DNA from 2 places in the Mesorhizobium sp. M0040 genome. Region 1 is predicted to be linked to the other one. Evidence: riboswitches for the same ligand, from Rfam matches in the RefSeq annotation. Region 1 holds a riboswitch; the other holds the start of a gene.
The links. A riboswitch is a leader RNA that binds a small molecule or an ion and turns the genes downstream of it on or off. The one in region 1 is predicted to bind S-adenosylmethionine.
Positions count from the first base shown of each region.

Region 2: linked by a shared signal. The riboswitch ahead of metX (homoserine O-acetyltransferase MetX) and the one ahead of NKJ91_RS25400 (O-succinylhomoserine sulfhydrylase) in region 1 are both predicted to bind S-adenosylmethionine.

Region 1 is NZ_JAMYVA010000040.1:4,968-9,073, forward strand. It holds gene NKJ91_RS25395 (glycosyltransferase) at 1-1,115, shown strand, start outside; gene NKJ91_RS25400 (O-succinylhomoserine sulfhydrylase) at 1,152-2,342, opposite strand; SAM riboswitch at 2,413-2,490, opposite strand; gene NKJ91_RS25405 (2'-deoxycytidine 5'-triphosphate deaminase) at 2,626-3,720, shown strand; gene araD1 (AraD1 family protein) at 3,751-4,106, opposite strand, start outside.
Region 2 is NZ_JAMYVA010000037.1:291-4,396, reverse strand. It holds gene metW (methionine biosynthesis protein MetW) at 1-530, opposite strand, end outside; gene metX (homoserine O-acetyltransferase MetX) at 646-1,815, opposite strand; SAM riboswitch at 1,908-1,985, opposite strand; gene hisC (histidinol-phosphate transaminase) at 2,124-3,233, shown strand; gene NKJ91_RS24525 (prephenate/arogenate dehydrogenase family protein) at 3,240-4,106, shown strand, end outside.

The DNA.
Region 1 (4,106 bases):
TCCTTCTTTCAAATCTCGCCAGCATCCTGTTAGCTTCGCTGAAGCTGAAGCGACCAGCCAGGATCGCACCGCCCGCGGCCAACGCGCCGCCGGTATCGATCGTCATCCCGGCGCGCGGCGTCGAGCCGTTTGCCGAAGAGACGCTGGAGCGCGCCTTCTCACTCGACTGGCCGCGCTACGAACTCATCTTCTGCGTTGCCCATGCCGACGACCCGGTGGTCAAGCCGATCACCGCCGCAATGGCGCGCTTTCCAGCTATTCGCGCCCGCCTTCTAGTCGGTGACGACCGCATCAGCGGCAATCCAAAACTCAACAATTGCGTGAAGGGTTGGGAAGCGGCGCATTATAGCTGGGTCATCCTTGCCGATTCCAACGTGCTTATGGCGAGCGACTACGTCCAGCACCTGATGGCGGCGTGGCGGCACGACACCGGCCTCGTCTGCTCGACGCCGATCGGCTCGCGGCCGGACGGCTTCTGGGGGGAGGTCGAATGCGCCTTTCTCAACACGCTGCAGGCACGCTGGCAGTACGCCGGAGAGGCGCTCGGCCTCGGCTTCGCGCAGGGCAAGAGCATGTTGTGGAATAAGCCGATGCTCGACGCCAATGGCGGCATCTGCGCGCTTGCTGCCGAGATCGCCGAAGACGCCGCCGCGACCAAGCTGGTCAACGGGTTCGGACTGCGGGTCAATCTTGTCGCCTCGCCCTTCGAACAGCCGCTCGGCCGGCGCACGTTTGGCGAGATCTGGTCGCGGCAGGCGCGCTGGGCGCGGCTGCGCCGCGTCACCTTCGCGCTGTTCTTCGCCCCCGAGATCCTGATCGGCGCAGCGCCGCCGCTGGTGCTTGCGCTGATCGCGGCGGCTGACGCCGGCGGCCGCCTGCCGGCAACCGCCATCGCCGTGCTGGTCGCGGCCTACCTGCCGGAATGCGCCTTGGCCTCGGCCAAGGGATGGCACCTGTCGCTGCGCACCATCCTGGCGATGATGGCGCGAGACCTGATGCTTCCCGCCATTTGGGCGCGCGGATGGCTGAGCGGCGCCGTCGACTGGCGCGGCAATGTGATGACTATCCAGACCAAGGCCGTCGCGGAGCTGGAAGAGACCCCGTCCGGCGCCTGATCGGCGCGTCCCCGCTCGCCTCTATTCGGCCAGCCCTTATCCGGCAACTCTCAGTGCCTGCTCGATGTCTTCGAGCAGGTCGTCGGCGTCCTCAAGGCCAACTGACAGTCTGAGCGTTCCCGGTCCGATGCCGAGCTCGGCGCGGGCCTCATCGGTCAAGTTCTTGTGCGTCGTCGTCGCCGGATGGGTGATCAGGCTCTTGGCGTCGCCGAGATTGTTGGAAATCAGCACGACGTCGAGTGCGTTCTGGAAGGCAAAGGCCGCCTGCTTGCCGCCCTTCACATCGAGGCAAATCAGCGTCGAGCCGCCCGACATCTGCTTCTGGACCACGGCCGCTTGCGGGTGGTCGGCGCGGCCGGGATAGATGACGCGGGCGATTTGCGGGCGCTCGGCGAGGAAATCCGCGATGCGGCCGGCACTTTCCGTCTGCTGGCGTACGCGCAGCGGCAGCGTCTCCAGGCCTTTCAGCAGCGTCCAGGCATTGAAGGGCGAGAGGCTTGGGCCGGTGTGGCGGAAATAGTCATGCAGGTTCTCGTCGATCCATTTCTTGTCCGACAGAACGATGCCGCCAAGACAGCGCCCCTGGCCGTCAATATGCTTCGTGGCCGAATAGACGACGATGTGGGCGCCGAGCTGCAGGGGTTTCTGCTGCAAGGGCGTGGCGAAGACATTGTCGACGATCAACCTGGCGCCGATCGAATTGGCAAGTGCCGCGACGGCGGCAATGTCGACTACCTCCAGCGTCGGATTGGTCGGGCTTTCCAGGAAAAACAGTTTGGTGTTGGGCTTGACCGCCTTTTCCCAATTGGCGATGTCGGTGCCGTCGACCAGCGTTGCCTCAATGCCGTATTTCGGCGCCAGCGTCTCGACCACCCAGCGGCAGGAGCCGAACAGCGCGCGCGCCGCCACGATATGGTCGCCCGCCTTGGCGCTGCACAGCAGTGCTGCCGTCACCGCCGCCATGCCGGATGCCGTGGCGCGCGCGTCCTCGGCTCCTTCCAGCGCGCACATGCGTTTCTCAAACATGTCGACCGTCGGATTGGCATAGCGCGAATAGATGAAGCCCGGCTCCTCGCCCTTGAAGCGCGCTTCCGCCGCTTGCGCCGTCTCGTAGACATAGCCTTGGGTGAGATACATCGCCTCGGAGGTCTCGCCGAAGCCGGAACGCAGCGTTCCGGCATGCACGAGTGCGGTCTGAGGCTTCCAGTCGCGCTTCTTGGTCATCATTCTATCCAAACACCAAAATTGGTCCAAACAACAAAAAACCGGTCGCGAAAGTCGCAACCGGTCCATATGGCCTTGCGGCCCGACGGTCCTTTAGCGACTTGTTTAACGTGGCTGCAAGCCGACCGGCCAAATCACCACGGGATAACGAGCTTTAGACCCGCGCCACGCTTGCGTCAATTGCCGGCATGATTAAGAGGGTTGTACCAAGCAGGTGCCAAAGGCGTCCACGGTCGGACCTGCGACAGAACAAGACCTCGCCCGGCGTTCGAACGGAGCCAGACCCTTGCGGCAGACAGGCATTCTTCCCGATCAGGATATTTCCGCGCTGTTCCAGACGGGCGCGCTGAAATCGCCGCGCACGCTCGATGCCGATCAGATCCAGCCGGCCAGCCTTGACCTCAGGCTCGGCGACAAGGCCTGGCGGGTGCGCGCTTCCTTCTTGCCCGGCCCGGACCACAGGGTTGTCGATAAGCTCGACCGGCTGAAGCTGCACGAGATCAACCTCGCCGAAGGTGCCGTGCTGGAAACCGGCTGCGTCTACATCGTGCCGCTGCTCGAAAGCCTGGCGCTGCCCGCCCATATTTCCGCCTCCGCCAACCCGAAAAGCTCGACCGGACGGCTCGATATCTTCACCCGGGTAATGACCGACCGTGGCCACGAGTTCGACAAGATCGCCGCCGGCTATGAAGGCCCGCTCTATCTGGAGGTCAGCCCGCGCACTTTCCCGATCGTCGTGCGGACCGGCTCGCGGCTGTCGCAGATCAGGTTCCGCACCGGCAATGCGCTCTTGTCGGAAAGCGAGCTGCACGACCTGCACCGCGCCGAGATGCTGGTCGCCACCGAACCGCCCAACATCTCAGGCGGCGGCATCGCGCTGTCGATCGATCTCGACGGCGACAAGGACGGGCTGGTCGGCTATCGCGGCAAGCACCACACCGGCCTGGTCGACGTCGACAAGCGCGCCGCGCAGGATGTCGTCGATTTCTGGGAGCCGCTCTACAAGAGCGGTGCCGGCGAGCTGGTGCTCGATCCGGACGAATTCTATATTCTGGTGTCGCGCGAGGCGGTGCATGTGCCGCCGCTCTACGCGGCCGAAATGACGCCTTTCGACCCGCTGGTCGGCGAGTTCCGCGTCCATTATGCCGGTTTCTTCGACCCGGGTTTCGGCCATTCGGCGTCGGGCGGCACCGGCAGCCGGGCGGTGCTCGAGGTGCGCAGCCATGAAGTGCCGTTCATCCTCGACCACGGCCAGATCGTCGGACGGTTGGTCTACGAGCACATGCTGAAACGGCCGCGGGCGCTCTACGGCACAGATCTAGGCTCGAACTATCAGGCGCAGGGCCTGAAACTGTCCAAGCATTTCCGCGCTGCGCGCTGAGCTTCCTCTCACTTGCGGGCTACGCCCGGCTCAAAGCGCCTTCACCGCCACCTTCACCGGCTGCTCGATTTCAAGCGGGTTGCGCAAAGGCAGGCCGAAATCCTGCGCCTCGATTTCGAATACGTCGCCGGCCTCGGTCCTGATGCCGTCGGCGAAGGACAGCGTCGCCGTGCCGAACATGTGCACATGCACGTCGCCCGGCTGGCGGAAGGCCGAGTATTTGAAGTGGTGATGCTCGAGATTGCCAATGGTGTGCGACATGTTCGCCTCGCCCGACAGGAACGGCTTTTCCCAAAGTAGCTTGCCGTCGCGCAGGATGCGTGAAGCGCCGCGGATATCGGACGGCAGGTCGCCGATCAGGATCTCCGGGCCGAACGAAGCGTTGC
Region 2 (4,106 bases), on a different contig from region 1:
GCGTCGAGCGCGGTCGCCTTTTCCACCGTCGCGCCAAGCTCGTCGCACAGATTGACGAAATCGCGAATGGTGCAGAAATGGATGTTGGGGGTGTCATACCAGGAATAGGGCAGGTCCCTGGTCACCGGCATGCGGCCGTTGAAGAGCAACGAAAAGCGCACCCGCCAGTGGCCGAAATTCGGGAATGAGACGATGGCGCGGTTGCCGATCCGGAGCAGTTCGTCGAGCACCAGCTTCGGATTGCGTGTCGCCTGCAAGGTCTGCGACAAGACGACGAAGTCGAAGCCCTTGTCGGGATAGAATTGGAGATCCTTGTCGGCATCGCCCTGGATGACCGACAGGCCACGCGCCACGCATTCGTTGACGCCGCGCTGCGACAGCTCCAGGCCGCGGCCATCGACCTTCTTGGTCGCCTGCAGCAATTCGAGCAGCAGGCCGTCGCCGGAACCGACATCCAGCACCCGCGACTGCGGCGGGATGAGATCGGCGACGACTTCGAGGTCGACGCGCTGGGCGCGGTTGACGCTCATGCGTTCGCCTCTTGCCTGGCGCATGATCCTGATCCGAAAAGTCTGCAACTTTTCGGGGTCATGCGCTGATGCCTGGCGCATGGTCCTGATCCGAAAAGCCGGCAACTTTTCGGGGTCATGCGCCGAGCCCTCTCGCCCGAGCGGCCGAGGCGATGAAGCCTTTGATGGCGGCGAACAGTTCGGGCTCGTCGAGCAGAAAGGCGTCGTGGCCGCGGTCGGTCTCGATTTCGACGAACGATACCGAGGCGCCGGCCGCGTTCAGCGCGTGCACGACCGAGCGGCTCTCTTCGGTCGGGAACAGCCAGTCGCTGGTGAACGAAACCAGGCAGAAGCGCGTCTTGGTGCTGGCGAAGGCATCGGCCAGCCGGCCGCCATGGTCGGCGGCGAGATCGAAATAGTCCATCGCCCGGGTCATGTAGAGATAGGAGTTGGCATCGAAGCGATCGACGAAGGTCATGCCCTGATGGCGCAGATAGCTCTCGATCTGGAAGTCGGCATCGAAACCGAAGGTCAGCGCTTCGCGGTCCTGCAGGTTGCGGCCGAACTTGCGATGCAGCGCTGCTTCCGACAGATAGGTGATGTGGGCGGCCATGCGCGCCACCGCCAGCCCCTTTTCCGGCCGCTTGCCATGCTCGAAATATTTGCCGCCGTGCCAATCGGGGTCGGCCATCACCGCCTGCCTGCCGACCTCGTGGAAGGCGATGTTCTGCGAAGAATGGCGGGCGCCGGTCGCGATCGGCAGCGCCGAGAAGACGCGCTCGGGATAGCTGGAGGCCCATTGCAGCACCTGCATGCCGCCCATCGAGCCGCCAAGCACGCTGAACAACTGTTCGATGCCGAAATGCTCGACCAGCATCAACTGCGCCCGCACCATGTCGCGGATGGTGATGATCGGCAGGTCGAGCCCGTAAGGCTTGGCTGTGGCGGGATTTGTCGAGGCGGGGCCGGTGGAGCCGAGGCAGCCGCCGATGACGTTTGACGAGATGACGAAGAAACGGTCGGTATCGATGATCTTGCCGGGGCCGATCAGCACTTCCCACCAGCCCGGCTTGCCGGTCACGGGATTGGTGTTGGCGACGTGCTGGTCGCCGGTCAGCGCATGGCAGACGAGGATGGCGTTGGAGCGCGCGTCGTTGAGCGTGCCATAGGTCTGGTAGGCGATCTGGAACGGCGACAGCAGCGTGCCGGCGTCGAGCTTGAGCGGCTTGTCGGCGCCGAAACGCAACACCGGGCTCGACGGCTGGTCGGCCTCGTTGTTGGTTTTTCGAGCGCGCAAAGCGACCATTACATCTCCTTGCCCGGCCTTCCGTTGTCCGCCGGTCTGGGCAACAGCCAGTCAGGGCAACAAAAAACCGGCCATGCCTTCGCAAAGCCGGTTACAAGATGCAAACGGCCCTTTAGCAAGTTGTTTAACGTGGCTGCAAGCCGACCGGCCAAATCACCACGGAACTGTTGCTGCTCTTCTAGGACCGACGCATGGCTTCGTCAACGGCAAGTTCTTGATCCCGAATTGCCGCCCCTCGACATTCCGAGCCACGGCTTGTATTTCCGCTGCGGCCTCCGGATGGAGGCACTCTCGACGGATTTCATGAAATGAGCCAGACACCGGATCAGACACGTCCAAGGCCCCGCGCCGGCATCATGGACATCGAAGCCTATGTGCCCGGCAAGAGCGCGGCGCCTGAAGGTGTCGCCAAGGTCCATAAATTGTCGGCGAACGAGAACCCGCTCGGTCCTTCGCCAAAGGCGATAGAGGCCGCGCGCGCGGTCGCCGACAAGCTCGCGGTCTATCCCGACGGCAGCGCCAGGCGCCTGAGGGAAGCGATCGCCGAGGTGCACGGGCTCAACCCGGCGAACATCGTCTGCTCCAACGGCTCCGACGAGATTCTGGGCCTGCTGGCGCAGACCTATCTCGCACCCGGCGACGAAGCCATCATCACCGAACACGGCTTCATGGTCTACAAGATCTACATACAGTCGGCCGGTGCCGTCCCGGTAACGGTCAAGGAGACCGATGAACGCGCCGACATCGATGCGATCCTCGCCGCGGTGACGCCGGCTACCCGGATCATCTTCCTTGCCAATCCAAACAATCCAACCGGCACCTACGTGCCGTTCCAGGAGGTGCGCCGCCTGCATGCCGGCCTGCCGCGAAACGTGCTTCTGGTGCTGGATGCAGCTTACGCCGAATATGTCCGGCGAAACGATTATGAAGCCGGCGTCGAGTTGGTGGGCAGCGCGGAAAACGTGGTCATGACCCGCACTTTCTCCAAATTGGGCCTGGGCGGGGCGCGGATCGGCTGGATGTATGCGCCAATGCACGTCATCGACGCGATCAACCGCGTGCGCGGGCCTTTCAACGTCAATGCGACGGCGATCGAGGCCGGCATCGCGGCGATCCACGACCGCGCCCATATCCAACGCAGCGTCGCGCACAACGAGACCTGGCTAGCCTGGCTGAGCGAGCAACTAAGCGGGCTCGGGCTGCGGGTGACGCCGAGCGTCGGCAATTTCATCCTCATCCACTTTCCCGAGGACAAAAAGCATTCGGCGGCGGCCGCCGACGACTACCTCAGTGCGCGCGGCTACATATTGCGGCGCGTTTCCGGCTACGGTTTTCCGAACGCGCTGCGCATGAGCATCGGCACCGAAGAGGCCAATCGCGGCGTTGTCGCAGCACTCGCGACATTCCTGAAAAGCTAGAACACCATGACCTCACCGATGTTCGAAAAGATCGCGCTGGTCGGCATCGGCCTGATCGGCTCGTCGCTGGCCCGCGTCATCCGCCGCGAGGGACTCGCCGGCCAAGTCGCGATTTCGACGCGCAGCGACGCGACGCTGGCACGCGCGAGCCAACTCGGCCTTGGCGACACCTATACGACGGATGCGAAAGAGGCGGTTCGCGATGCTGATCTGGTTATCGTTTCGGTGCCGGTCGGCTCTTCAGGCACGGTCGCCGCAGAGATCGCGCCGGCGCTGAAGAAGGGCGCCATCCTCACCGATGTCGGCTCGACCAAGGCGTCGGTGATCGCGCAGATGCAGCCGCACGTGCCTGATGGCGTGCTCTTCATCCCCGGCCATCCTTTGGCCGGCACCGAAAAATCGGGACCGGACGCCGGTTTTGCCGAACTGTTCGAGAACCGCTGGTGCATTTTCACGCCGCTGCCCGGCACCGATCCCGCAGCACTGGAAAAGCTCTCGGAATTCTGGCGCCGCTGCGGCTCCAACATCGACACCATGGACCCGCAGCATCACGACATGACGCTGGCCATCGTTTCGCACCTGCCGCATATCATCGCTTACAACATCGTCGGTACCGCCGACGATCTGGAGTCGGTGACCAAGTCCGAGGTCATCAAATACTCGGCTTCCGGCTTTCGCGACTTCACCCGTCTCGCGGCATCGGACCCGACCATGTGGCGCGACGTCTGCCTGCACAACAAGGACGCCATTCTCGAAATGCTGGCGCGGTTTTCCGAGGATCTGTCCTCGCTGCAGCGGGCGATCCGCTGGGGCGACGGCGAAAAACTGTTCGACCTGTTCACCCGCACCCGCGCCGTCCGCCGCTCGATCATC